One region of the Aureibacillus halotolerans genome, then DNA from elsewhere that is predicted to be linked to it. Evidence: riboswitches for the same ligand, from Rfam matches in the RefSeq annotation. Region 1 holds a riboswitch; each other region holds the start of a gene.
What was found. Region 1 has a riboswitch for S-adenosylmethionine ahead of mtnK (S-methyl-5-thioribose kinase). Riboswitches for the same ligand answer to the same signal wherever they lie in the genome.
Positions count from the first base shown of each region.

Region 2: linked by a shared signal. The riboswitch ahead of EV213_RS02880 (methionine biosynthesis PLP-dependent protein) and the one ahead of mtnK (S-methyl-5-thioribose kinase) in region 1 are both predicted to bind S-adenosylmethionine.
Region 3: linked by a shared signal. The riboswitch ahead of metE (5-methyltetrahydropteroyltriglutamate--homocysteine S-methyltransferase) and the one ahead of mtnK (S-methyl-5-thioribose kinase) in region 1 are both predicted to bind S-adenosylmethionine.

Region 1 covers NZ_SNYJ01000007.1:168,202-178,224, forward strand. The annotation lists gene EV213_RS10360 (hypothetical protein) at 1-891, shown strand, start outside; gene mtnA (S-methyl-5-thioribose-1-phosphate isomerase) at 1,013-2,059, opposite strand; gene mtnK (S-methyl-5-thioribose kinase) at 2,056-3,261, opposite strand; SAM riboswitch class I at 3,376-3,480, opposite strand; gene EV213_RS10375 (2,3-diketo-5-methylthiopentyl-1-phosphate enolase) at 3,625-4,815, shown strand; gene EV213_RS10380 (2-hydroxy-3-keto-5-methylthiopentenyl-1-phosphate phosphatase) at 4,784-5,467, shown strand; gene EV213_RS10385 (methylthioribulose 1-phosphate dehydratase) at 5,464-6,081, shown strand; gene EV213_RS10390 (1,2-dihydroxy-3-keto-5-methylthiopentene dioxygenase) at 6,085-6,621, shown strand; gene EV213_RS10395 (M20 metallopeptidase family protein) at 6,695-7,879, shown strand; gene EV213_RS10400 (GNAT family N-acetyltransferase) at 8,020-8,847, opposite strand; gene EV213_RS10405 (VOC family protein) at 8,965-9,387, opposite strand; gene EV213_RS10410 (nucleotidyltransferase family protein) at 9,415-9,972, opposite strand.
Region 2 covers NZ_SNYJ01000002.1:141,535-151,557, forward strand. The annotation lists gene metH (methionine synthase) at 1-3,148, opposite strand, end outside; gene EV213_RS02875 (bifunctional homocysteine S-methyltransferase/methylenetetrahydrofolate reductase) at 3,172-5,031, opposite strand; gene EV213_RS02880 (methionine biosynthesis PLP-dependent protein) at 5,028-6,155, opposite strand; SAM riboswitch class I at 6,227-6,332, opposite strand; gene EV213_RS02885 (SDR family oxidoreductase) at 6,412-7,278, opposite strand; gene EV213_RS02890 (M15 family metallopeptidase) at 7,839-8,675, opposite strand; gene EV213_RS02895 (ion channel) at 8,883-9,527, opposite strand; gene EV213_RS02900 (DegV family protein) at 9,617-10,023, opposite strand, start outside.
Region 3 covers NZ_SNYJ01000006.1:120,330-130,352, reverse strand. The annotation lists gene EV213_RS09120 (hypothetical protein) at 1-957, shown strand, start outside; gene EV213_RS09115 (DUF378 domain-containing protein) at 1,043-1,273, opposite strand; gene EV213_RS09110 (iron-containing alcohol dehydrogenase) at 1,430-2,593, shown strand; gene EV213_RS09105 (glucose-6-phosphate isomerase) at 2,717-4,066, shown strand; SAM riboswitch class I at 4,256-4,363, shown strand; gene metE (5-methyltetrahydropteroyltriglutamate--homocysteine S-methyltransferase) at 4,457-6,718, shown strand; gene EV213_RS09095 (YugN family protein) at 6,907-7,317, shown strand; tRNA gene EV213_RS09090 (tRNA-Ala) at 7,614-7,689, shown strand; gene EV213_RS09085 (RCC1 domain-containing protein) at 8,864-10,023, shown strand, end outside.

The DNA.
Region 1 (10,023 bases):
AGTGTGCTGCACGAATTAGGTCACCCTGCTTCACTGGCAAACCAATATCGTGGGTATGATCGCTATGTGATTAGCCCATTGATGTTTGATTCGTATGTTATCACGATAAAAATCGTTCTGCTCTCCATTCTCGCTGCACTAACTGTAGTATTTGCGATTGATGTCATATTAGAGCCAATGGGCATTTTACAGCAATTTATTGAATACTTGGTATCGCTCATCAATGTTGGAGCTCAAGGATTTGCCTGGGTGACGATCATATTTGCACTCGTCGATTTAAAGCAGCGTAGCAATCAAAAAGAAGCGACCAAAGCAAAAGAGTGGAAGTTATCCGAATTGCCGCAAATTCCGGATGAGAACGCAACGATTAAACGAAGTGACCCAATCGGTAGCTTGATTTTCACTGTGCTATTTACGATTGTACTGTTGTATTCATCAGAACTGCTCGGCGTGTGGAGATTTACAGATGGTCAACGGCTCGTCATCCCATTTTTAGATGGTTCAGTATTTCAAAAATATGCTCCATTGGTGTGGGGGATAGCCATCATCAGTATTCTCAAAGATTGTGTCAGAATGATTCTTCGAAAAAGAAACGGGAAAATGCTTGTTTTTCATACGGTCGTATCGGTGATTGCATTCGCTTTAGTAAGCATCATCCTTACAGATGCGCAAATCTGGAACCCTGATTTCATTCAGCAATTGCAATCTGTAGGTCTACTAACCGCGAGTGGCGAGGACTACAACACCGTTGTTTCTATCTGGGAAGGGGCAACTGAAGGAATGCTTTTAATCGCTGGTCTCTTTGTCGTATTGGATGTATTGTCTGAAACGAGTAAGTGGTACAAAGGGAGAGCAGCCGCTGGCAAAACGACTGCAAGAAAAGCAAGCTAGGCGAGAGCCAGCAATATTTCGAGTCTATGTTGCGCTGGTGCCAGCGAGTAAAAAGCGAGTGTTTGTCAGCAATATCAAAACCACCGCAGAAGAAAAAACTACGGTGGTTTTTGGCATTGTTTTAATGTGATGCAGCTGGATGAAATAGTGCAGATAAGTTTGTCTGATAGTCGCCGCGAATGACGCCTTTTTCCGTGATGATTCCGTCTATATATTGATGCGGAGTGACGTCAAAGGCGGGATTGTAAACGCGAACAGTTTCCGTCGTGATGATACGTCCGTGCACATGTGTGACTTCTTCAGCTGCTCTTTCTTCAATTGGAATGTCAGCACCTGTAGCAGTGTGCACATCAATTGTTGATAAGGGGGCAGCCACATAAAAGGGAACGCCAAAGGCTTTGGCAGCAACGGCCAAGCTAAGTGTGCCAATTTTGTTAGCTGTATCCCCATTGGCCGCAATTCGATCGGCCCCAACGATGACCGCCTGAATACGACCAGATTGTAACGTGTGGGCAGCCATCGAATCGGTTATTAAAGTCACATCAATCCCCAGCTGCTCAAGCTCCCATACAGTTAGGCGTGCCCCTTGGCCGACTGGTCTTGTTTCAGTGGCATACGCGTGGAGGGTCATGTTTCGTTCCCTCGCGAGGTAAAAGGGAGCAAGTGCCGTCCCGTACCCTGCGGTTGCGATACCGCCTGCATTGCAATGGGTGAGCAGCGTATCACCATCCTTGAGGAGGGTTAACCCGTGTTCGCCGATTGTTTTGCAAATCAAAAGGTCTTCTTCGTCAATTTTCTGCGCTTCTTGCGTTAACGTCTCCACAGCGCCATCGACGGAAGCCGCTGTGTCCGAAACGCGAAGCAACCGATCCACCGCCCACGCAAGATTGACTGCGGTAGGGCGTGTCGCTTTCAGACCATTTGCTTCCGTAATGAGAGACTGCTTGAATACGTTAAGATCCTGCTCTTTACGATTTGATTGTGCCCAAAGAACGAGCCCATAAGCTGCAGCGATGCCAATGGCAGGTGCTCCACGGACGCTTAATGATAAAATGGCTGCCTTGATTTCTTCTACGGTTGTTAGCTTTAAAAACACCGAGTCTCCAGGAAGCTTGCGTTGGTCAAGTAGGGTAACAACGCCGTCGTTGTAAGTCACAGCGGTAATCATGACACAACCGCCTTTACAAAAGCCTCTGACGTATGAATATTTGTTGAAAGCAGCAAGTGTTTTCCAACTCGTAGTGCAGCAGTCTTAGCTGCGAGCTTTCGATCCTTATCCGCAATGCTTTCAAAATCCTCAACAAGGGCGAGCCCAATGGTACGTCGAATCAATTCACAGCCAGCAAAACGTACAGCATCCTTCCAAATCGCCTCAATATGTTTTTCCGACCAACCAGGAATGGAGGCATGAGGTTCGACATTATGGTTTTGCCAAAGCGTGGCATATTCGTCTTCAAAGGTTTTCCATACTGACATCATTTGCTGCTGAAGGCTTTGCTTCGCTGTTTGACGATCATCGTCCGCGGTTGCATAGCCTGCCTGGGAGATATGAGCAATCGCCAAGTTGCCAAGGAAGGAGCCAATGTCAAAGCCTACGGGACCAAAAAAGGCAAACTCAGGATCAATCACCTTTGTTTGTGTTTCATCAGCAAAGATACTGCCTGTGTGTAGGTCACCATGAAGCAAAGCCTCAGCTTTCGTTAAGAACTGATATTTGGCCTTTGCTACTGCAAAAAGAAGCGTCTGATCATTCCAAATATGTTCTTTTACATACGCTTGCAATCCTTCATCGATCGAATTGGATTCGACATCATAAAAGGGATCAGTAAAAAACAATTCTTCTGTTATTTTGCACAAGTCCGGATTACAAAAACGCTTTTGAAGCTGCTTTTTATCCTGCTGGTTCATGCCAAAATCAGACGTAAAGAAAAGCGTATGTGCAGTGTATCGACCAATCGCTTCTCCTAAGACAGGAAAGTGGTCGCCTTTTTTAAGTGCCTTCCGAGCGATTTGCAAATGGCTCAAATCCTCCATAACAGTCAAGGCTTGAACCGAATCTGTGTGAAGCACTTTTGGCACTAATTCAGGCACATACGTCCCATAAATGGTGAGCACTTCACTTTCAATTCGGGCACGATCCAATGTAAGCGGCCAGCTGTCTCCAATCACCTTGGCATAAGGCAAGGCTTGTTTAATGATGAGGCGTTGTCCATCTTGCCCGGTAAGACGAAACACGAGGTTTAAGTTGCCATCGCCAATTTCTTCGCCATACACTTCTTCGTTTTGTGTAAAATACGACTGTCCCTTTGCGTATTGAATCGCTGTGTCGATTGTTAGCGGGGTATACCCATGTTCTGTTGCAGTGCTCATCGGAGTCATCCTTTCGTGTGGCAGAAATTTTAATACAGGGGAAAGGAATACAGAAAAGGCCCCTCTTGATAGATGTGCTCAAGAGGGGCCTTCGTAAAGGATCCGTTCATTCCTCTCTTATCTTCCAGACATTGATGTCTGTTGGAAGAAGCACCTTCGCACAAATGCGGGTTGCCGGGCGTCAAAGGGCCAATTCCCTCAGCCTTCTCATAATAAGAGTGTTGCTGTTGCTACGTATCATAGCCTCTTGCTACGAATCTGTCAATGAAGAATTACGTTTTCCAATTGACGAAATGACGAAGATCGTGGCATAATGTCTACCATAACGAGTTGAATACTTTCTATTAAAGGTAGGGACAATACATGAGCAATGTGGTGGCGACGTACCGAATTAAAGCAAAGGCTGATCTAAACAAGCAGGCAGAACAAATCGCTCTTGGGCTAACGGTAGGCTCTTGGACATCATTGCCTCTCGTCGATCAAGAACAGCTGCGTGCGCACAAAGGCCACGTTGTATCTGCCCAATACATAGACGATCAATATGCAAAACTAGCGATCTCTTATCCTGCCGTCAATTTTACAAATGATCTTCCGGCAATCTTAACGACAACATTCGGCAAGTTGTCTCTTGACGGAGAGGTAAAGCTGTTGGATTTGGATTTTTCTAACGAACTTGCCGCGGCCTTTCCTGGTCCTGCGTTTGGCATTGAAGGCATCCGCAAACAAGTAGACGTCTATGACCGACCGCTCTTTATGAGTATTTTTAAAGGCGTCATTGGTCGAACGTTAGAGGATCTCGCTGAACAAATGAGGCAACAGGCTCTCGGTGGTGTAGATCTTGTCAAAGATGATGAGATCCTTTTTGAAAATGAAGCAACGCCGATTGAAAAACGTGTCAAAACAAACAAAGAAGTGCTACGCCAAGTGTATGAGAGCACTGGGAAGCGAACGCTTTATGCGGTGAACGTTACTGGACCGACACGACAGCTTGTGAACCAAGCCGAGAAAGCACAAGCTGCCGGAGCAGACGCGCTTCTTTTTAATGTCTTTTCTTATGGACTTGACGCGTTGCAGATGCTGCGAGAAGCCCCTGAAGTTCATTTGCCGATTATGGCCCATCCCGCCTTTAGTGGGGCAATGATTTCTGCACCAAACCACGGTGTGAGCACATCCCTTTTACTCGGTAAGCTCCTTCGTATGGCAGGCGCCGATTTCTCTTTATTTCCATCACCTTACGGATCAGTCGCCATGCCACGCGAAGAAGCGTTGTCGTTAAAGGAAGCGTTAGTCGATGATCAGTCGCCATGGAAACGAACGTTCCCAGTTCCGTCAGCAGGCATTCATCCAGGTCTAGTCCCTCAGCTTATTGCTGATTTTGGGTTGGATTCTATCATTAATGCAGGCGGTGGGACACACGGCCATCCCGATGGTGCGGAAGGTGGAGGAAAAGCTTTTCATGCGGCAATTCGGGCAACGCTTGACGGCGTTCCACTAGAGAAAGCTGCAGAAGGGAGCGAACCACTTGCAAAAGCCATTCAGCAATGGGGACACTAAACGGCTCATTGTATGTGATTTTGATGGCACGATCACAGAAAAAGACAATATTGTCGATATTATTCGTGCGTTTGCTCCACCTGAATGCGAAGAAATCATTCAATCTGTGCTTCAAAAGGAATGTTCCATTCGGGAAGGCGTTGGCCGCATGTTCGCCTATATACCAAGTTCGTTAAAGTCCGAAATTGTTCAATTCGTGCTTGAGCGAGTGAAGATTCGCCCAGGCTTTCATGAATTTGTTACTGCAATAAAAGCTGATCCAAATACGAGCCTAGTCATCGTGAGTGGAGGCATCGACTTTTTCGTCCACCCTGTGCTGGGAGACATTGACGTGCCTGTGTACTGCAATCATGGGAATTTTGATGGTAAGACGATCCAAATTGAATGGCCATTTGCCTGTGACGATCAGTGTCAAAACGACTGTGGCTGCTGCAAGCCATCAGTCATTCGGTCAATTGCCACAGGAGACGAACGAATTATTGCAATCGGCGATTCAGTCACTGATGTGGAGATGGCAAAACGAGCAGAACTTGTGTTTGCCCGCGATTACCTCTTAAAGGAATGTGAAACACATCATTGGCCGCATGAGCCCTTTAAGGATTTTCATGATATAGTAGCCGTGTTACAAGAAAAGGAGGGGATTTCCATATGACGCAGTGGGAAGAGTTGGCTGACGTCAAAGCAACGTTGGCGAAAAAAGGCTGGTTTCCAGCAACGAGCGGAAATCTTTCCATTAAACTTGAGGACTCCCCTTTGCATGCGCTTGTTTCCGTGAGCGGTAAAGACAAAACGAAGTCCTCACCGGAGGATTTTGTCGTCGTGGATCGCGATGGTAAGACAATCGAGTCAAGCTTGAAGCCGTCCGCAGAAACGATTATCCATACCCGTTTATATGAAGTAACCGATGCAGGATGTATTCTGCACGTTCATACAGTGGAAAACAATCTTATTTCGGCGCTCTATAAAGACGAGGGCCAGGCGACATTCACCGACCACGAGCTTCTAAAAGCGTTTGGACTGTGGGAAGAGAATGCAGCGCTTACGATGCCGATCGTTGATAATTTGCATGATCTTCCAGCGCTTGCTGAAGAGATGGTACGCGTAGTGACACCAGAAACAAAAGCCATCCTTATTTTAAATCACGGCATTACAGTGTGGGGCAAAAATGCATTTGATGCTCAGAAAAATCTTGAAGCCGCTGAGTTTCTCTTTGCATATCGCCTCGCTCAATTTAAATACAATCTATTGAAAAGGGAGGACGTGTAGACGATGGCAACGATTCGTTTAAGAGAAACAGGAGAAGTGATTGAAGGACATGACAAGGTGCAGCAGTTTCTGGAGAGCCAGGAGGTATTATACGAGCATTGGGACATGAGCAAGCTTCCAGCGGAACTAAACGCGAAATTCGTATTAACCGATGAAGAAAAAGCTCAAATTCTTACAGCCTTTGACACTGACATTCGCGATTTAGCAGAACGTCGAAGCTATGTGGATTGGGACATCATTGCGCTATCTGATAGCACGCCAAACCTTGACGAGCTACTGGCAAAATTCAAAAACGTTCATACGCACACAGATGATGAGGTCCGCGCCATTACGGCGGGGCATGGCATTTTTGTTGTTAAAGGGGAAAGTGGCTACTACAATATCGAGCTTGAGCCAGGAGATGTCATTTCAGTTCCAGAACATACGCCTCACTTCTTTACTTTAATGGACGATCGCCAAGTTGTCGCAGTTCGCCTATTTATTGACACGGACGGCTGGGTGGCTCATCCATATGAGGAAAAAGAGTATTCTGTAGAGTAAAACGAGTGAAGAATCAAAGATGCCTTTGCGTAAGGCATCTTTTTTAACATATCTACTAACGGAGGGATCATGTATGCTAGAGGAAGTATTTCAAACATTGGAGAAGCATTTCCCAGAGATGGTTTCGTTTCGTCGAGACCTGCATCAACACCCCGAGCTATCGTTTCAAGAGGTACATACGCCAGAAAAAATCGCAACCTATCTAAAAGGGTTGGGGATTGACGTGCGAACAGGTGTTGGAGGGCGTGGGGTTGTCGGAAGGTTGGTTGGTGCTTTGCCAGGGAAAACGATTGCCTTGCGTGCTGACTTTGATGCGTTGCCGATCCAGGATCTTAAAGACGTGGAGTACGCATCAAAAGTGCCAGGTGTCATGCATGCATGTGGCCATGATATTCATACTGCGGCCCTATTAGGCGTCGCATCTGTGCTCAGCCAATATAAACAAAAGTTACAGGGGACGGTCGTGTTTATCCATCAATTTGCGGAAGAGCGACCTCCCGGTGGTGCAAAACCAATGATTGAGGATGGCTGTCTTGAAGGAGTCGACGTGATTTATGGCGCTCACGTCTTATCAGAGGCAGATGTTGGAACAGTATGCATCACTCCGGAAACAGCTATGGCAGCCGGAGATCGTTTTGAAATTACAGTTCATGGGAAAGGGGGTCATGGTGCCAAACCGCATACAACCATTGATGCTGTGCATCTTGGCACTCAGGTTGTCAACCAGCTTCACCATCTTGTCAGTCGCCGTATAGATCCTTTACAATCGGGCGTCGTCTCAGTGGGAACGTTTAACGCTGGAGCGGGGTTTAATGTCATTGCTGAGCACGCCTCCATCACTGGTACGGTTAGAGCCTTTGAGGAAGCGGTTCGATCGACTTTGGAAGAGGGGATTAAAGAGGTTGCCAAGCAAACGGTCGAAGCTGGTGGGGGAAGTGTAGAGGTGGCTTACGAACGTGGCTATCCATCACTTTACAACCATCCTGCCGAACTGGCTTTTGTTGAAGAAAAGGCGAAGGACATCGTCGGTAGCGAAAATGTACTACGTCTAGCGCCATCGATGGGAATGGAGGACTTTGCATACTACGTCAAGGAAGTGCCTGGTGCGTTCGTTTATGTTGGCGGTCGAAATCCTGAAATCAATGCAACATACCCTCATCACAATGCACGGTTTGATGTCGACGAAACGTCTATGCTTACGATTGGAAAGCTGTTTTTATCGCTCGTATTGGATGGGGATGAGAACAGCACAACATAGAAGAGGAAGGTGCCTAGCCTAACCCTTGGACCAATTGCATTCCAGCTCTCCTAAGCGGGAGCTGGAATGTGCGTTTTTAACTTTAATAGTACGGTCACTTCACTGCGGTTTCAGCACTTCACTTAGCTCTAAAACTTCTGTTAGAATTCAAATTCAAACGCCATCAGTCGATTCGTATAATCAAACCCCAATTTATCAGCCACTCGTTTAGATGGTTCATTTGATTCATCGGTTTGCCAAAAAACACTAAATCCTCTTTTTAAGCATTCCTTTATGAATTGTTGTCCCAGTATCGTTGCCAACCCACGATTTCGCACACTTTGATCAAATGTGGCGATATAAATTTCATGGCGATCTCCATTCACACAACATGAGTAACATGTACTTATGACCTTATCGTTTTTTAAAACAGCGTAGCCTATTCCATGTTGCATAAAAGATTCTGCAGAAGACCAATACTCTGTCAACTCTTCTCTTAAATCTTCGACTCCAATAATCAATTCCTTCGTGATTTCTACAATGGTAAGGTCTTCATCAAGGACATGTAGGGGTTGCTCCAAACTGTTTCTAAAACGTACCGCATCCAATTCGTAACAGATTCTATAATCCACATAATATTCACGACGACCAATCACTGTTTCCAGCGTTTTTTTCCATTGTTCATTAAACAGGATGGAGCAAAACCATGTACCTCCGCATAAATCCAGACTTTCTTGCTTCAATTGTGTGGAAATGAAATCACTCAGCTGGCTATTAAACGATTCATTCTCCGGATCACCGAGCAAATAGTATACTAAGCCAACCGCATAAACGATCGCCGTCCGAGGCTCCTCAATTTGATCAACATAGACGGAGCCTCGATTCATACTGTTAAGCACTGCATTTAGCACATTCTCATTTTTCGCTTGCGGTTCAATCAACAGTGTATTGATTTTCGCATAATGTTCTTTTGGTAATTTTACAATCATTATGTACGCCTCCAAATATCTTTCTCACGAATAGAGCATTTGCGCTTCAGAAGTCGTAACACCAATCCAAATAAGAACAGAACGAATTCATTTTTCTAAAACGTTCAGGCAGCAAGTTTATTCCTCCAGCTCCCACGCCGGGTTCCAAACAATTTCCCATAGATGACCGTCGGGATCTTGGAATTGACCCGAATATCCGCCCCAGAAAGCTTCTTGTGCTGGTGTTGCGATGTGTGCGCCAGCTAACCGAGCCTGTTCCATCACTTCATCAACCTCTTCTTTACTCGCTACATTATGACCTAACGTAAATTCTGTTGGGTTTGGTTGACCTAAAGGAAGACCAGCCTCATGGGCGAGATCCTTGCGATGCCAAAGTGCTAGCTTCACACCCGATTGCAAATCAATAAAGACGACCGCGCCATGCTCAAATTCCTCACCAATGATGCCCTCGGTTTGTATCCCAAGTCCGTCCCGATAAAAGATAAGCGACCTCTCCAAATCGTCAACGCCAATCGTAATTACAGAAATATACGGTTTCATTTTCAGCACTCCTCTTTCGTTTGGTTTTTATTTTGCAAGGAATAAATATATTCGTTTTTGGACTTGCTGTGGCAAAGGTTGTACTAACGCTCGATTGAGTAACTGAGGGTGTGATACACCATGCTTTTCGAAATAAGCTTCAATGGCGCTTGCTTTAAACTCGCGCCCTGGCATCAAACGATACAGGATATACCATTCTTCCAGTGCACATATCGGTACCGACTGTCCATTGATTTTCCAAACAGCGGTAATTGAATCGCGATCAAAAGGACAACGATATATGCCTGCCTCATGTTCAATCCCAAAGCCACTCATGACATCTATGTCGACCCCGTCCCAAGTGAAAGACTGAAACACCTTTGTGTGAAAGGGTGCTTTCTTGGTTACTGGAACCGATGTTGCAGAAGAGTTCTGCAAGATCGAAAGCAGCCTTAACGCATCCGATTCTATAACGAACAAATCAATGTCGTGAGGGTTCTGCTCAATTCCATGATAATGGAGTACGATAGAACCACCGATCGCCCAGGTAAGTGGTTCTTGCTGCAGCAAATTTGTCAGTTTACATAATTCTTGATCAAGTATCATCGTTTCCTCGTTTCATTCTATATTTCAGGAATGATCAGGCATCCGTGTTTG
Region 2 (10,023 bases), on a different contig from region 1:
AGGCTACGGATTGGAGCGCATGACTCTTAAAGTATTCGCCTGCTTCTTTATACGCCTGCGAGCGTTCTCGAACACCGCTGCCTGCCGTGACTGCCATCAACGCGACGTAGTCCATAACACCTTCAGAAGCAGGGCGGACATAATCGGCAAGACAGAGAAACGGTGGTTTTTCCTGTCGAGGAAAATCAAACGTATTGATGACTGTTGTCTGATCAGCAGGGTCATAGATAAGGAGAGTGTTCCCATCCGATTGGGCAGGGAAGAAACGGTACAACCCTGCTGCTTTGATTGTTTCCTCAATGGCCGCTTCGTGCATGACCTCTTGAACCTTTTCCTTTAAGTCAAGCGTGCGTTGATCTTGGCTTTCCAGCAGTTTATCTACACGCCCTTTTAGGCCGAGATGATGACCGAGGAGCATTTGCCAGTTCACATAAGGCATCAAGTGATCGGTCGGGACTTCTTTCAGAACATGCTGGTCCGTGTCTTGAGGAATAAATACAGGGGCCTGATCAAGTCCTGGAGCTTCCTGTGTCGATCGCTCAGCTCGTTTTTCTAAGACAGCCGCTGGGGTAGGCTGTGCTGCTTTTTCGCGAGCTACCTCCAACTCTGCCTTTATTTTTGTGCGTTCTTCCGGTTTTTGCAAACGATTGGCGATCGACAGACCATTCATGGCATCCTTTGCGTAGAGCACAAGTCCATCGTATTCATTCGAAATTTTTGTGTTGGTGAATTTTCTCGACAGCGCGGCTCCGCCAACGAGGATCGGTAAGTCAATTCCAGATTGCTTTAAATCCTGAGCTGTGATCACCATCTGTTGGGCAGATTTGACGAGGAGCCCAGATAGTCCAATCATATCAGGATGCTCTTTTTGAACGGCTTGAATGAGCGTCTCTGGCGTTACCTTAATGCCTAAATCCACTACGTCAAACCCATTGTTGGTTAGAATAATATCAACAAGGTTTTTCCCGATATCATGCACATCGCCTTTGACGGTCGCCAAAAGAATTTTTGCTTTTTTCTCTTGCTTACCGCCATTCGCTTCCATATGAGGCTCTAGAAACGCAACGGCGGATTTCATCGCTTCAGCACTCTGAAGAACCTCAGCGACAATGAGCTGATTGTCGTTGAACAGACGACCAACCTCCGCCATACCTGTCATTAAAGGTCCATTAATGATAGCGAGAGGAGTCTCATATTCATTTAACGCAAGTCCTAAATCATCGGTAAGGCCATCCTTCGTGCCTTCAACAATATAGTATTGCAACCGTTCATCAAGACTCATATGCTCGGTTGGCTTGGCTTGTACCTTCTTTTTCCCGCGATATTTCTCTGTAAATGCGGCCAACGTTGCGTCTGTTGTTTCATAAAGCAGCTTGTCGGCAAGTGCGATTTCCTCTTTTGGGATTGAAGCGTAGCGCTCAAGCTTTTCGGTGTTTACGATGGCATAATCAAGGCCTGCTTGTGTGCAATGATACAAATACACAGCATTCAGTACTTCTCTGCCAACAGGGGGCAAACCAAAAGAAACATTGGAGATGCCGAGAATCGTCAGGCACTCTGGTAAAGCTTCCTTAATCATGCGGATGCCCTCAATGGTGGCTTCCGCTGAGCCAATATACTGTTCGTCACCTGTACCGATCGGGAAGACGAGTGGATCGAAAATGATATCACTCGAGCGCAGTCCATATTTTTCGACGAGCAGATCATGGGAGCGCATCGCAATTTCCAGCTTGCGTTCAGCCGTGACGGCCATGCCTGTTTCATCAATCGTTCCTACGACAACAGCAGCACCATATTCTTTGACAATCGGAATCACGGCTTCAAAACGCTCTTCACCATCTTCTAGATTGATCGAATTAATAATGGCTTTCCCTTGCGAGTAACGGAGTGCTTTTTCAATGACCAGTTCATCTGTGGAATCAATGACAAGGGGAACCTTCACCTTCTTCACCGCATGATAAAGGAATTTCTCCATATCCTCCAATTCTTCGCGGTCAGGGTCAGCAAGGCACACATCAATGACATGGGCGCCACCTTTCACCTGAGCACGGGCAATTTCTGCTGCATCCTCATAGGCGCCTTCAGCAATTAAACGTTTGAACTTTCGGGACCCAATGACATTTGTTCGTTCGCCGACCATTAATGGTCTCATCGTATCATCATAGATAAGGGGGTCAATGCCAGATACCATATGCTGTGGAGAACGTTCAGGGATTAATCGCGGAGCATAGTGCTGCATTTCATTCGCAATGGCTGCGATGTGGTCAGGTGTTGTTCCACAACAGCCGCCGGCAACATTTAGCCATCCTTTTTCCGCAAAGGCCCCAAGCTTTTTGGCAATCGACTCAGGGGATTCATGATAGTTTCCTTCCTCATCAGGCAACCCTGCATTTGGGTAACAGCTGACAGCTGAAGCCGCTAAAGAGGAGAGAGACCGGACGTGATCTCTCATAAATTCTGGTCCAGTTGCACAGTTGAGTCCAACCGCCGTAGGATTCATATGCTCTAGTGAGAGATAAAAGGCTTCAATGGTCTGCCCTGCCAATGTCGTTCCCATCGGTTCGATCGTTCCTGACACAAAAAGTGGAAGGCTAACGCCTGTTTTTTCAAAGGCCGACTTCATCCCAACATAGGCCGCTTTGACGTTCAACATATCCTGACTCGTTTCAAGGAGAATAAGATCGACCCGTCCAGCAATCAAACCTTCCACTTGTTCCTGGTAGCAATCCACAAGATGCTCGAAGGTGGTTCCACCAGTCACAGATAATGTTTTCGTCGTTGGACCTAATGCGCCTGCAACAAATCGTTGGTGATCCGAGGTTGAATACTTTTGTGCGGCAGTGACAGCTAGTTCAGCGGCCACCTTATTAATATTGAACGCATGAGTACCAAGGTCGTAATCATCAAGGACAATCGATGTTGCTCCAAAGGTATTCGTCGCAATAATGTCAGCACCAGCCGCCAAATAGCCTTCATGAATGGCTGTAATGGCTTCTGGTTTCGTTAAGTTCAAGTATTCATTGCAACCATCATATTCCTCACCGCCAAAATCTTCAGGAGACAGATCGGCGTTTTGGATCATCGTTCCCATCGCGCCATCAAGAATGAGGATGCGTTTTTGCATTTCGTTTGCGATCGTTGTTGTCATTGATAAATTCCTCCCGCTGTCTATCATTGAAGAAAAGGCGTAACTGGTTGTTGTTTCTTTTGCGTTTGTTCGTGAATATAATGAACGAGCTCAATCGACCATTCGTATTTTAAAAATGGTGTAATCACATAAATGCCAGGGAAATAATCTAGAGCGACATCAATGAGCTGCTTCGCCATCGCAATGCCTTCGCGTCTTGCAGCAGCAGGATCATCTTTCGTTGCAGCCATGATGGCTCGCGTACTGTCTGTTAACTTAATGCCAGGCACTTCATGATGCAAAAACTCTGCATTTCGATGCCCTGTGAGTGGCATAATGCCGATATAGAGTGGAGCGTCTAACGTCTTTATTGCTTCAGCAACATCAATGAGCTGCTCTTCACTGTACACGGGCTGAGAAATAAAATAATCAGCGCCATTCGCGACTTTTTTCTCGAGGCGTTTTACCGCTTTATCAAGGTATTTAACGTTCGGATTAAAGGCACCTGCGATAGAGAACTGTGTTTTTTCTTTTAGTGGTTTGCCAGAGTGAGAATAGCCATTGTTAAACTGCTTCATAAGCTTGATCAGCTCAAAGCTTTGTAGATCATATACGGAGCTTGCCCCTGGAAAATCGCCGATTTTAGTCGGATCGCCAGTCACCGCAAGGATTTCATGAATGCCAGCCGTGTGAAGCCCCATTAGGTGGGACTGCAAGCCAATTAAATTTCGGTCCCGACAGGACAAATGAACAAGTGGATTAATATTGTATTTGGTTTTAAGAATGGTCGCAATAGCTGTATTGCAAACACGTGGTGAGGCAAGAGAGTTGTCTGCAATTGTAATCGCATCAACGCCGGCTTCTTGTAACAATGCAGCGCCTTTAAAATAATCCTCAACAACCAAATGTTTAGGAGGATCAAGCTCAACAATAACGGATGTGCGTGTTTTCATTTGGACGTGCAAAGGTTCGATTCCAAGCGGTTGTGAAACCACCTCGATGACATCGTGAGGGGCCAGAGGGACCTGTTTTTCTGTCAACGGTGTTAACGGTCTGACCGCAGCAGCCATAGCGGCAATATGAGCGGGGGTTGTTCCACAGCAACCGCCAATGACACGCGCACCTTGGTCTCGCAATGAGCGTGCACATTCGCCAAAATAATCAGCATGTGCCTTGAAAAATAATCGTCCATCCTGTACATCAGGCAAACCAGCATTTGGCGCAGCAGAGATATATGCATCTTCCATTAGAGGTACGTAGCGGAGAGCTTCAATTGTATGGTAAGGTCCAAGGCGACAGTTAATGCCTACAATATCGGCTCCTAACGACTCTAATGTAAGAAATGCGGCTGTTAAAGGCGTTCCGTTTTGCGTCCGACCAGCTTCTTGAAGAGCAAGTTGAGCGATAATTGGAACGTCCGTAGCTTCTCTAGCGATCTTGAGAACAGTGTGCAACTCTTCTTCATCATAATAGGTCTCCAATAAAATTGCATCTACGCCATTGTCTAAGAAGACCTGAAGTTGTTCGCGAAAAGAGGCTTCAATCTCTTCGAGTGTCGTTTCTGTCCGTGTGACCCCACGAATGCCTCCGATCGTCCCTGCCACATAGGCGTCAGTTCCTTCAGTTGCGGCTTTTGCAAGCTCGACGGCTTTCGCGTTTATGTCTATTACTTTGTCAGCAAGCTGATGTTTTGCTAGCTTAATCGCGTTTGCTGCATACGTATTGGTTTTGATCAGATCAGCGCCAGCATCAACATAAGATTTATGGACTTCAGTAATGATCGTTGGCTGGGTGAGATTAACTTCTTCAAAGCAGGATTGGACCTGATACGTATCGTAAAGGTACGTGCCCATTGCGCCATCCATAATGACGAAATCGTTTTCTAGTTTCGTTCGAAGTGTCATCGTAACGCCTCCTCTTGATGGGTTGCAGCAACGTGCAGTGCTTGGTCAACGTCATGAATAAGATCCTCTGCATCTTCAATCCCAACCGAAAAGCGAAGCAGTCGGTTGCACACGCCATAGGCTGTACGAATCTCTTCAGGGATGTCCATATGCGTTTGCGTAGCGGGATACGTAATAAAACTTTCGACGCCGCCAAGGCTTTCGGCAAAGCAGATCAGCTTCAATGCCTTGAGAAAATGAGGAACGAGTGCCTCAGAGGTCAACCGAAAAGAGAGCATGCCGCCTCTGTTTGCGTACAAAACGTCATCCACTAAGTCATGCTGCTCCAGAAAAGCAGCGAGTGCCGTGGCATTCGTTGTATGCTGTCTCATCCTTAGAGGCAACGTTTTCATGCCGCGCATAAGGAGCCATGAGTCAAAGGGGGACAATACCGCTCCAGCTGCGTTTTGATAAGTCGCAAGTTTTTCCCCAAGTGCAACGTCCTTCGTAGTCAATAACCCGGCAAGCACATCATTGTGACCTCCCAAGTATTTTGTTGCAGAATGAATCACAATATCCGCACCAATCTCATGAGGGCGTTGAAGGTAAGGCGTTAAAAACGTATTGTCCACAATCAGGAGAAGGTCATGGTCCTTGGCAAGCTTGCCTAAGGCATCTAAATCCGATTCATGCATGAGTGGGTTCGTTGGCGTTTCAATGAACAATGCTTTCGTTTTGCTCGTAATCGCTTTTTCAACGTCCTCAATGATGTGCGTATGAACATAGGAGAAGGTGAGGCCATTCGTTTGGCCATACACGTCAAAAAGACGGTATGTTCCTCCGTATAAGTCCTGCGATACGATTAGTTCATCACCGGAAGAAAACATCGTCATCACAGCATTTACTGCTGCCATGCCAGAAGAAAAGGCAAGCCCTTTTACGCCACCCTCCAGTGTCGCAATCGCTTCTTCAAGCACGTGACGTGTTGGATTTTTTGTGCGTGTATAATCATATCCAGTCGATTCTCCAATGCCGTTGTGACGAAATGCTGTAGATAGATAAATGGCAGGAGAGACCGTACCTGTTTCTGTGTCTGTACGATTTCCAATTTGTGCGAATAAAGTGTCAATACGCTGTTCTGTCATCCTCTAAAACCCTCCTTGTGTATGAAAAAAACTCCCTCACGAAAAGAAGGAGTTTTTTTCAAAAATCCTTCTTCTCATCTTGCAAGCATATGCTTGCTGGACTTAGCACCGTACCCACTTAGAGGCTGGTTGCTGAGGTTTCGACGGGCCATGTCCCTTAACCTCTCTTGATAAGAAAAAGAATGAAACGATTTAGTTGTTAGCCATAACTTTACACGACAGCTATCGAAAATGCAACGTTTTTTCAGTAACGCGTTTACCCGTTAATAACTGCTCCACCATTTAAATGCAATACTTGCCCTGTCATATACGATGAATCTTCACAGGCAAGAAACACATAGGAAGGCGCTAACTCTTCAGGTTGACCAGCACGTTTCATAGGCGTATTTGCTCCAAATTTCGCCACATCCTCTGCTTTAAACGTAGCTGGGATGAGGGGCGTCCAAATCGGACCAGGTGCCACACCATTTACACGAATGCCACGATCAATGAGCTGCTGCGAAAGCGATCTTGTGAATGATGTAATCGCGCCTTTTGTGGCGGAATAATCGATAAGGTTTTTGCTCCCTTTGTATGCTGTAATCGAAGTCGTATTGATGATTACGCTACCGGGTGACAGATGGGGAAGGGCGGCATGAGTAAAATAAAAGAAGGAAAAGATATTCGTCGCAAAGGTTTGTCTCATCTGTTCATTTGTAATGTCCTCGAAACGCTCCTGTGGGTGCTGCTCGGCCGCATTGTTCACGAGAATATCCAACGCACCAAATGCTTCAATTGTTTTTGAAACGGCAGCCGAGGCAAATTGTTCATCACTGACATCCCCAGGAATCAGAAGACATTCTCCACCATACTCTTCAATCTCGCGTTGAACTTCTTGGGCATCCTCATGCTCATTGAGATAGACGATGGCTACATGAGCACCTTCTTTCGCATAAGCGATTGCTGTAGCTTTGCCTATTCCACTGTCACCACCAGTAATAAGGGCGTTTTTCCCTTCAAGCTTTCCAGCAGGAAGGTATTCAGGGTTGTTCGTATACGGGCGAGGTATCATCTCTGATTCGTTGCCGGGTTGTTTGGATTGTGCTTGAGCTGGCTGACCTTTAGGGTACTCATTGGATCTCATTTTTTTTCCTCCTTTGAACTATGCTTGTCTTCTATAAGTAGTCTTACCTTTTTTCTTCACGATAAAAACAAAAAAACACGCATCAGATCATAGTTTTTCCGATCTGTTACGTGTTTTTACAACTTTCGCAGTGCAAAAATTACCTTTAATGTTGGCTGTGTCTTAGTGGAAACAAGGTGAGATAGATTGATTGACATCTTGTGTATTCGGGAGATTAAAATTTCTAGCTCACAATACTGTAGTTTCTAAAAGATCGTTTTACACTTGTGTCCTTTTGGGTGTTAGAATACACGACACCGCTGCGTCAAAATACTTCGCTTTCACCCTACGGGTACAAGTGCAACATCGACTCGAGAAGACCTCGTCGTGTTTTCTATGCCGCCGGGCACGGCTTCAGCTTCCTCGGAGTCTTGCTTTCCTGCGGGATCTTCAGCTCGAGCTGTACCCGCAGGAGTCTACGTATTTTGACTACGCTAATGTTTATTCTGCATAAAAAGCAATCCCAACCCTTAATTGAAGGTTTATCCAGCTTTATCTAAGTTTGTCTGTCAAAATCCTATTTATTCAGGGGGGTATACACCAAGATATTCTTCCAACGTTATGTCTTGCTCGAACATCGCTAGCGCAGGCTCTTTACCAACATAGCGAAGATGCCACGGCTCGTATTGGTATTCTGTAATTGCCTGTGTATCCTTCTGATAACGAATAATAAAACCAAAGCGATGGGCATTTTCTTCTAGCCAAATACCCTCAGGTTTTTCTCCCAGCTCTTCAACTAAGGCATTTCCAACTGAAGCTGCGGACACATCCATGGCAAGGCCCGTTTGATGTTCACTTTCCCCAGGGTAGGCGCTAACCGTATTCGCTTTTTCTTCGCTGCCGTAGCGTGTGACGTTGCTTGCAAAAATAGCTTCTTGACGATCATAGGAACGATATCCAGAGATCGCAAACAGTTCAATTCCATCTGCTTCTGCGGCCGCAAACAACTCTTCAAGCGCAGAAGCGGCGACTTGGCGGAGAAGCCGTTTTGGCAACTGCTCTGTAAAAGGAAAGTCTACATTAGGTTCAACTAGATCATTTGGTACATAAGGAGCAGGCAAGCTGTATGTTTTGTTTGCAAGCGCAAGAATGCTGCTCGGGTCTTTTAACACATTATCTGCTGTGGCATCTGTTTCAGGATTGAATGAATGGGGGTTTACATTCGCTTGTGCTGTGTCGCTTTGATCGGGAGTATCCTTATCTCCTTCATCCGCTTCAGGAGGGATTGTTCCAGCGTCAACAGTTTCATTTTGAGCGGTTTGATGATCCTCAGAATCGGCTGCTTCAGCCGTATTGGATGACGGCGCTTTTTCTTCAATTTGAGTCGTTTCATTTAATGGGGTGTTGTTGTCTGTCACAGAGCATGCTGTGGCTCCTAAAAGGACAAATATAAACAAAGTTATGAGTGCACTATACCGCAATATTTGTGTTTTTAAAAACACGCTGAACACCAGCTTTCATTAAAATTGAATAGGACAGTTTTGTTTTCACAAAATGTAAATAGCTATCATTTTTTCGACATTAGGTTTTTATTTTAAGGGGTGGATACGCTCGTTAGCTGTGTGCTATGACATTGACTTTGTTTGCTCTTTGGCGTCCTTCGTTTTTGCCTTTCGTTTTTGCTTTTTCTTAACGAAAATCTGAGTGACATTCGTCAAGGTAGTGACGAGCAATGCATGAATGCATACACCTAAAATCGTTAGAATGACGGCTGTGGCTTTTCCAATAAAAGAGGCTGGATCAACGTCCTGATTTCCAAAGAGGAAAAGTGTTCCAATGGACCATGTAAACGCTTCGGGATAACTTTTTACAATTGGTTCATAATAGTAGAATGGAAGCGTAGAAACGAATACAAGCAGGAGGCTACTTGAAACGAGGGTTCTCCTTTTTGTGTTTTTCATAGTCGAAATCAACGGATTTGAGAAACGTTTTGTCATTGTTTTCAATCGCATCACTCGGAAAAGGCGAGCCAGTTTTGCCGATTGGTACAACGCATCCAAAGGGATTAAGGCGACAAGATCAAATGGATTGGAACGTATAAACAACCACTTATCCTTTGCATACCAAAGACGTACAACATAATCGACAAAAAAAACACTCCACGTTCCCCATATGATAGAGGCTTGCCAAGGCCATTCGTACCAAATCGTTCCAACAGATAAGATAATACAGCAAAACATTAGCCATTCATATAATCTTAGCCACAGCATAAACGTCATCCTTCATTACTTTTTCTAGAAAGTAGCAGGCAAGTTTCTTCATTGAAAAAGCGCCTTCATAAGGGAAGACGCTGCTCCGATCAATCTGAGAGCTGGTTTGTAAAAAACAATGCAATCGTTCCAGGTCCTGCATGCGAGCCGATTGCAGCTCCAATGGTATTAATATAGAAAGAGCTCGTTCCAAAGCGTTCTTGAATGTCACGCTTGAACGCCTCAGCCTCATCAGGAGCGTCTCCGTGACTAATAAAGACCGTTTGCTTCTCAAGCTGTTGTCCCTGATCTTCCATAAGCTGCAGCATACGTTGCCGTCTTTTATTATTGCCGCGTGTTTTTTCAAGTGGGACGAGCTTTCCCTCGTCGACATGGAGGATCGGTTTTATATGCAATAATCCGCCCATAAATGCCGCGACCTTGCTTACACGACCACCACGCTCTAAGTACACGAGATCATCGACTGTGAAAATATGAACGATTGTTTCAGCAAAGT
Region 3 (10,023 bases), on a different contig from region 1:
AATGAGCAAACATTTACCAATGAACAATTACAAACTCAAGGGTATGAACTGACGAAAGATGGCGTAACAATTAACTGGCGCTTTCTAGAAGATCAGTACGTCTTGATTACAAATGACTCAGTGAGTCAATATTTGCAAATTCAAGCATTCATTGCGCAACAAGCCTCTCCTTCCTGGAATGACCTTGCGCGCCAGGTGGTTCGTTTGGAACACTTTCTACAATCGTTCCCACAAGTGAACACAGATTTTATTACTGATGTACATGCGTTGTACAGGGATAGGCTTATGGCCTATTTAGGGAAAAGTGATGTGCGTACTGCTTTCTTGCCTAATGGGTATTTACGTGGTGAGGTTCAGGCTAGCTATGAACAGTTTTTGACAAACTATCCGAACACACAAACCTTTTTTACGATCCAGACCTATTATGAGCTACTCCGTCAGCATAGCTTTCAACAATCAGCGGATACAGAAGCATTTACCGTAGGTGGGTTAGCAATGAATATCGCTGTGGAAAGAGATGCGCAACCTGTCACTGGACCGCTTCTTCCACTTTCTGAAGCACAGCAGCAGATGTACGATCGTCTGCTTGCATCGGGCGAAACCCAATCAGATGCAACACCGCTTGATATCCTGCAATTGTTTGCGAGAGCTGTTGAAGACGATCAATTTGAAGTAGCATCAATGCTTGTCGCCAGGAACAAAGGGACGATGCCAATTGAGGCTGACGTGCTCAGGGATACAATGGACTTTATATCGCCTTTTTGGCTGAGTCTGCAAGAAGGCAGGATAAAAACGTTACCAGGTGCCCTTGGCAGTATCCTCGTTTGGACACCCGAAAATGAATGGGCGTACGAGTCACACTTTGTTCGCTTTTACAATCAATCTGAAGGGTGGGTCATTGATTGGGACGGATTGCGTGCACAAAACGAGCGAATAGGTGAACAAACAAGCGAGTAAAGAGGAAAACAGATGCTCGCTTCCTATTCAAGTTAAAATGACATACATTTACGCAAAGTAAAAAGAGGCCATGACGGCCTCTTTTTTAGGAATAGCGTTTCTCAGGTTCAGTTTCAACTTCTTCTGAGGGTTTGAAAAGCAGGGACAGTGCGATAAGGCCACTGATGCCTACTAGCCCGTAGATAATACGTGCAACAGCTGCATCCTGACCGCCAAACAATGCTGCCACGAGGTCAAATTGGAAGAATCCGATAAGTCCCCAGTTGATGGCACCAATGATGATTAGCAGCAATGCGATACGTTGAAGTGTGCTCACATCATTTCCTCCTTATGGTGATCTCATTCTTTACTAATGTGCGCTTGTTCCAGACAGACTATACAACATAGGAGCAAATTGCTTTCAAAATGCATTCTTTTTCATGCATAATGATAATTGTGCACGTCATTCTTAAGAAAAAGGAGCTTTCCTCTCATGAATTCTTTTGCATACCATAATGCCACCAAACTTATTTTCGGTTCAGATGCTTTAGATAGATTAGCATCAGAAGCTCAAGCACTAGGCAAAAAAGCGCTCCTTGTATATGGCGGAGGAAGTATAAAGAAAAATGGTCTCTATGATAAAGTGATGTCTATTCTTAAAGCTGCGTCTGTTGATGTTGTCGAGCTCGCTGGCGTTGAACCAAACCCACGAGTGGACACTGTTCGAAAAGGTGTAGAACTTTGCAAAACACACGATGTCGACTTTATTTTAGCCGTCGGCGGTGGAAGCGTCATTGATTGCACGAAAGCTATTGCAGCAGGCGCAAAAACGGATGCTGACGCATGGGATATTGTCACAAAAAAAGTCCCAGTAGAAGCCGCTCTTCCGTTTGGCACAGTTCTAACACTCGCTGCAACTGGTTCAGAGATGAATGCGGGCTCTGTAATTACCAACTGGGAAACAAAAGAAAAGCACGGCTGGGGAAGTCCACTTGTAGCTCCAGTCTTCTCATTGCTTGACCCAGCGAATACGGTGTCGGTGCCAGAAGATCAAACGGTATATGGCCTCGTGGATATGATGTCTCACTGTCTTGAACAGTACTTCCATCATGATGCCAATAGCCCTGTACAGGATCGTTTCAATGAAGGCATTTTGAGAACTGTCATTGAAACAGGACCAGAGCTATTAAAGGATTTAAGCAATATTGAACACCGTGCAACGATTCTCTACGCTGGAACGATGTCTCTTAACGGCACATTGTCCATGGGAATTCGCGGAGACTGGGCATCGCATAATCTCGAGCATGCTGCGTCTGCGGTGTATGACATTCCTCATGCTGGCGGCTTGGCTATATTGTTCCCACAATGGATGCTGCACGTGATGCATGAAAACATTGCCCGTTTCAAACAGCTTGCTATCCGTGTCTTTGATGTTCATCCACTTGGGAAATCTGACGAGGACATTGCGCTTGAAGGCATTGAAAAATTACGTGTGTTTTGGTCTTCATTAGGCGCACCAAACCGGTTTGCCGATTATGATATTGATGATGCGCACATTGAGGATATGGTGAACAAAGCGATGGTCAATGGGCCGTTTGGTCACTTTAAAAAGCTACAAGCGAGCGATTGTGAAGCTATCTATCGCGCTGCACTGTAAGGTTTCTTACGCACAGCTCTTGGTTCTGAATCAAGAGCTGTCGTTTTCTAATGGTGTAAAATAGCACTATGTATTGATGGTTTAACGTGTTAAAATAACAGAAAATCATTAAGGAGGACAACAATGACACAGCCGTTAACTTTTTCTTATAAAGACGCATTGCCTTTTTTACAGCAGCATGAAGTGGACTATTTGTCCCAAACAGTTGCAACTTTACATAAAAGCATTCATGAAAAAACAGGTGCAGGCGCAGATTATCTAGGGTGGGTTGACCTTCCTGAAGACTATGACAAAGAAGAGTTTGCACGCATCGAAAAAGCAGCTGAACGAATTCAGCAACAATCGGACGTTTTAATTGTCATCGGCATTGGTGGCTCCTATCTTGGTGCGAAGGCAGCTTTGGAAATGTTAAGCCATAGTTTCTACAATGTGATAGACAAGGAAGACCGCAAGACACCACAAATCATTTTCCTTGGACATCATATCTCTGCACAGTATTCAAAGGATTTGCAGGATGTTTTAAAAGACAAGGATTTCTCCGTAAACGTGATCTCGAAGTCAGGAACAACGACTGAACCAGCCATTGCCTTCAGACAGTGCAAGCGCCTGCTTGAAGAAAAATATGGAAAAGATGGTGCGAAAGAGCGTATTTTTGCAACGACGGACAAAGCAAGAGGCGCATTAAAAACGTTGTCTGATGAGGAAGGATATGAAACGTTTGTCATTCCTGATGATGTCGGTGGACGTTATTCTGTTCTCACCGCTGTAGGGCTGCTTCCTATTGCTGTGAGTGGCATTAGCATCCAAGACATGATGCGTGGCGCCCAGGATGCGCGAAATGCGTATAGCTCACCAAACCTTGACGAAAATGAAGCCTATCAGTATGCGGTTGTTCGCAATGCGTTGTACAACAAAGGCTATACAATTGAAATGCTTATTAACTTTGAGCCTTCCCTACAGTACTTTTCTGAGTGGTGGAAACAATTGTTTGGCGAAAGCGAAGGGAAAGACCAAAAAGGCATTTACCCATCGTCTGCAAACTTTTCAACTGATTTGCACTCCCTTGGTCAGTATGTACAAGAAGGTCGACGTGACTTGTTCGAAACCGTGCTTTCGGTTGAAGAACCTGGCGCAGAAGTTCTAATTGAGGAAGACGATAAAAACCTTGATGGCTTAAACTACCTTGCTGGGCAAAGCCTTGATTTTGTAAACAAAAAAGCAATGGAAGGTACTAAAATTGCGCATGTGGATGGTGGCGTTCCGAACCTATCCGTGCACATTGCTGAGCGTTCTGCGTACCATTTTGGTTATTTGGCCTTCTTCTTTGAAAAAGCATGTGCCTTGAGCGGATACTTGCTAGGGGTGAATCCATTTGATCAACCCGGCGTTGAAGCTTACAAACAAAACATGTTCGCCCTGTTAGGCAAAGAAGGCTATGAAGATCGATTGGAAGAGCTTCGCAAGCGTCTCTAATTTAAACACGATAAAACGTTCTCTCTTTCATAACGAAAGGGAGAATTTTTTTCTATAAATTTACGGGGAGGAACATATAATTCCAACTCAATAGGTTGTACAAAGTTGTATAATTATTATGCATTTGTTTAAAAAAGGTTTGACATGACTTTTGTGACAATGCTACGATAAGTAACAATAAAACAAACTCTCTTATAAAGAGCGGTGGAGGGACTGGCCCTGTGAAGCCCGGCAACCATTCAGTTTACTGAAAAAGGTGCCAATTCCTGCAAAGCAGAACGCTTTGGGAGATGAGAGCACTGGATCGCATCTGTGCATGTTCACCTCTCCGCTCTGCTGGAGAGGTTTTTGTTTTTTATGACATTGAGCATCTATCTAAGGAGGATCACGATGAAAACAGCAACAATTGGCTACCCAAGGATTGGCGCACACCGAGAATGGAAAAAAGCACTAGAGGCTTACTGGAAAAAAGACATTACAGAGGAAACACTACTCTCTGATCTGAAGCAAATTCGTACAGAAAACCTTAAAAAGCAGCAAGGGAAAGGAATTGACTTTATTCCTTCTGCTGATGCGTCTTGGTACGACCATATGCTTGATACAGCGTTAAGTTTAAATATTATCCCTAAACGCTTCCGTGACTTAGAGAAAACGCCTGGACTTGAAACGTATTTTGCGATTGCTCGAGGCAATGCCGGTGCGGTTGCTAGTGAAATGACAAAATGGTTCAACACGAACTATCATTACATCGTGCCTGAGTTTGACAGCGGCACACTGCCTGCCCTTGTGAACAATCGTTGGAGTCAAGCTTACTTAGAAGCGAAGGCAGAAGGCATAGAAACAACACCTGTGCTTGTCGGACCCTATACGTTTGTGTCCTTGTCAAAAGGTGTTGATTCAATAAGTGAGCAAGTGGAGACATTAAAACCACTTTATATTGAAGTGCTACAGAAGCTTGAAAAGGACGGCGCACAATGGGTGCAAATCGATGAACCCATCGTGTCGACAGAACTAGATCAAGCGCAGATGAAGTCGATTGTTGCCTTGTACAATGACATCAAAGCAGCTGTGCCTGGTCTCAAATTGAAACTCCAGACGTATTTCTCGAGCGTTGCTCAGTGGTCGATCTTAAAAGAAGCAAAAGTGGATGGGTTTGGTCTTGATTTTGTTCATGATGGTGAAGTTCAGCTTAAGGAACTGAAGGACGCTGGATTTCCTGAAGGGAAAACGTTATTTGCCGGCGTATTAAACGGACGTAACATTTGGAAAACAGATCTGTATGAAGCGAAAGAACTCGTCAGTGCACTGTCTTCCATAAGCAGTGACGTTGTCCTACAACCTTCTTGTAGCTTGCTTCATGTGCCTGTGACATTACAAACAGAGGACAAGCTGCCTGATTGGCTTCGCAATGGCCTTTCGTTTGCCGATCAAAAGCTAGAGGAATTGATTGCATTAAAAGAGCTTATCAATGGAGATGCAACGAAAGCAGATCAGCAACAAAGTGCTATAAAACAGCTTCAAGAGGCTCCAGGTCGTCAAAGTACCGCTGTTAGAGAAGCGGTGGCAGCTTTAAGCGATTTTGACCGTTCAACACCTTTCGAAGCGAGGAAGCTTGCACAGAAGGACGCTTTCAATTTGCCTTTGCTTCCGACAACAACAATTGGCTCTATGCCACAAACAAAGGAAGTTCGCCAGGAAAGACTTCAATGGCGTAAAAAGGAAAAAAGCGACCAGGAATATGAGCAATTCATTCAAGCTGAAACAAAACGCTGGATCGAGATTCAGGAAGAGCTTGATCTCGATGTTCTCGTTCATGGTGAATTTGAGCGTACTGACATGGTCGAGTATTTTGGTGAGAAGCTCAATGGGTTTGCCTTTACACGCTTCGGTTGGGTGCAATCATATGGCTCACGTTGTGTGAAGCCACCAGTCATTTATGGCGACGTAGCCTTCGATGAACCAATGACGGTGAAAGAAAGTGTGTATGCTCAATCTATGACGAGCCGTCCTGTGAAAGGCATGCTTACGGGTCCAATTACGATCATCAACTGGTCGTTTGTACGCACGGATGTGCCTCGACGTGACGTCGCGTTGCAAATTGCTCTTGCACTTCGTGAAGAGGTAGAGCAGTTGGAGGCGAACGGCATTACGATGATCCAAGTAGATGAGCCAGCATTGCGTGAAGGCTTGCCATTGAAAGCATCTGCGCATGAAGCGTATCTCAAAGACGCGGTCGAAGCCTTTAAAGCGGCAACGAGCACTGTGAAAGAAACGACGCAAATTCATACGCATATGTGCTACAGCGATTTTGACGCGATTATTTCATCCATAGACGCTCTTGATGCTGATGTCATTTCCATCGAAACGTCCAGAAGTCACGGAGAGCTTGTGTCTGCGTTTGAAAAATACAATTACGACAAAGGCATTGGCCTAGGGGTCTACGATATTCATTCCCCACGCGTGCCATCAACAGACGAAATGGTCGCAAACATTGAGCGCGCATTGACTGTGCTCGATCCAGAGCAATTCTGGGTGAACCCAGACTGCGGCTTAAAAACACGCGGAGAAACAGAAACCGTACAGGCACTTGAAAAGATGGTAGAGGCGGCAGTGAAGGTTCGTACAGCCTTGCAAGCAACAGCATCAAAATAATTGACGAAACACCTGGCAAAGTAGGAGAACGTCCTACAGAGTCAGGTGTTTTTTACTGTCATCCTATTTCTCTTTCATACGTGATGTGAGGCATGTAGCACTGATTTTGAGATTGAGACGTATTTTGTAGTCAAATCTTATTTTTAGGGCAAGATAACGCAAATCCTCTTGAAAAGGAGATGCGTGTGATGGAACAGTTATCATCTGCCTTAGATGGTCTCCAGATGAAGCTAAGTCAATTGGCGGAACGACTTGAAGCGAGCGGCTTTACACTAGGAAGCAATTGGGAATACGACCATGGGTATTATGATTATAATTTGCCTGCTGATGGGACGTACTATTTTTTGCGAATTCCAGTTAAAACAACGGGGATAGGGGAGATCGATGATCCAGATGCCTTGGTATCGGTTGGCACACCACTTGTGTTAGGACATCAATACCAGCGTTCTTTAGATGACCATGCCAACATCGGCAATTTGTCTGCCTCCTTTAATCAGTTTCAGGAACCTGAAGACAAGGACACAACGATTCCAGACGACATCATAGAGGCAGCCAAACAAAAGCTGGCGGAAGCCGAAGTCCTTTTTGTCCGAAGCTAATTGAAGTGGAATGAACCCCTTAGAAAAAAAGCGGCCAAGCATGACAGGTCTTTCTTATGACGCGGGCTCATACCTTACGATGCACGTATAAGTGAGCCATCGTAGAACAAAAGGTAGTCGCAAGTGTTTGAAGGTGAGATTAAGTATGAGGGTCCATATGGATAAATAGGCAGTCCCCAAAATTCATTCAGCGTCTTGGGGGACTGTCTCATTTGTTATTTTACGTAAAAAACATCAATAAGCTATTGCAACTGCTGTCGAATTTTCATATAATAGTTCTTGTCGGACAAAGACTTGGGGCCTTAGCTCAGCTGGGAGAGCGCTACGCTGGCAGCGTAGAGGTCAGGGGTTCGAGCCCCCTAGGCTCCACCATACATATGATACCAACGCGCTATCTCGCAGTCGAGGTGGCGCGTTTTTTGCGTTTTTTGGGAGAATATTTTTAATAAAGTAGGTGACAATGCATGCATGTGTTTTGCTTGGATGAGGTTGATGTCATTAGATATCGAAATGACCAAAATTTTTTACATGGTATGGACTGGCTGATAGTCGTTAGAGATGAAAACAAAATCAACTTGAGTTTATTTCGGAAATAATGATATCTAAGAAATACAGATCTTTGTTCACCGGTCTGTACTGGGTCAGAACCGCGTGTTATTCGTGATATTTTCTTTACGGTACAAAACTTGATTATTGGAATTTAATTACCTGTAATAAGAGTTGCGCAGAATTAATTGAAGATTGATTAAAGATTGAACAAATATTAAACGAGCGATGGTATAGTTTTAGTGAAATATAAAATTGAAAGAAACGAAAGATAGTTGAAGAAGAGTTATCGCATAGTGTGCAGGATGACTCTTAATGATACTTGTCATCGTTTTTAGTATTCATCCCGAATAAATTAGACTCCCTGTCAGCTTTCGCTATATCTGGTAATGAAAGTATTTAATATGTAGCCAATGGAATACGAATTAATAGGTTCGAACACTAAGACAAATTAAATTATTTAAATAATTTTAATTATAAATTTATTTACTGATGCCACTTCGGAACGGAACAGCATGGTCAAACTTCAAGAAGTGTAAAATACAGCCAAACTGAATTTAACCATACAAAGGCCAGCAACTCTCCACGTAATGGAGAAGCACAATTAATTTGCTTACTACCTGCGAAATAGAGCTGATACTAGGGGAAAGAAGTTTGGATACGCCAGCTCCACCTTTGTTCGCGAAGTCTGGGATCGTGGGTGACAGTCCACATCGTTTATGGACCATACATATCGTTTGCAGAAGGGCATGTCGAAACAATTATTTCGTCAATTGCTGTTGCTTTATAACAATTGTATTCAATCCTTACTCCAAAAGCTCTTTTTCTTGCGGAATTTTTTGTCTTAATGTCATTACTGAATTATTGTCATTCCTGAGGTGCATTAAATTATTGGCAAGGTTGAGCCATGAATCGAACTACAAGGCGAAATTCTGCACTTGTGTTAATTGAGGAATTACTTATCTAGAATGGAGGAAAAATGTTGAAAAAAGGATGGATAATGGGATTATGTGTTTTCGTGCTTGCTAATTCTTTTCCTGTGTATCAAGGAAAAGCTATTGACTTTGAATATGTCACCGCACCTGCAATTGCTCATGGCTACTACCATAGTTTGAGTGTAGCCAGCGATGGGTCGGTCTGGGCGTGGGGAAACAACCAAAATGGACAGCTGGGCAATAACTCAACGGCCAGCCGCACCATCCCAGTCCGCGTAGAAGCTTTGGAGGAAGTAGAATCCGTCGGAAGCATGGTGTATTCCAGCCTGGCACTCAAGGATGATGGCACCGTATGGGCCTGGGGGCAAAACGAAGATGGGCAGCTGGGGGACGGCACATTTGAGGAACGTCGGATCCCCGTCCAAGTTAAGGGTTTGAAGGATATCATCGAAATTACCGACGGCTTGGGTTTTCATGCCTTGGCTTTGAGAGAAGATGGTACAGTTTGGGCCTGGGGGGATAATGAAAATGGACAATTAGGGGACGGGACAACAGATCTCAGTCTGCAAGCTGTTCAAGTTCAGGGACTTGAAGATGTTATTGCCGTGGCAGCCGGAGGCTACTTCAGCCTAGCCTTAAAGCAAGACGGGTCGGTCTGGTCGTGGGGAAGCAATGACCAAGGACAATTGGGCGACGGTACGACCACACGAAGGTTCTCTCCAGAGCCTGTACCTGGGATAAGTGATGTAATTGCTATCGCAGCGGGCGGCACTCATAGTCTGGCGCTTACGTCGGATGGGACGCTTTGGGGATGGGGGGAAAACAGTTGGGGAGCGGTGGGAGCTGGCGTCGATAACTCTCACGTATCTGCTCCTACTCAAGTTGCACTTTTGAATGATGTTGTAAAGGTGGCTGCTGGTGGATTCCATAGTGCGGCGATCAGAAAAGATGGAACCTTATGGACATGGGGCTTGAACAATTTCAGCCAGCTTGGCGACGGGACGTACACAAGTAGAAATTCGCCTGTCCAGGTTTTAGATCAAGCGATTGATGTGTCAGCTGGCGGGTACTCGACAATCGCCATAAAACAAGACGCCAATGTATGGGCTTGGGGGTTGAATTCCTCCGGTCAGTTGGGTGACAGTACGGCTACTTTAAGAGCAGAACCAGTCCAGAGTCGCGCGTCACTGGATTTCTCGGCGCCTATTCCGCTCAGTGCCCAGAT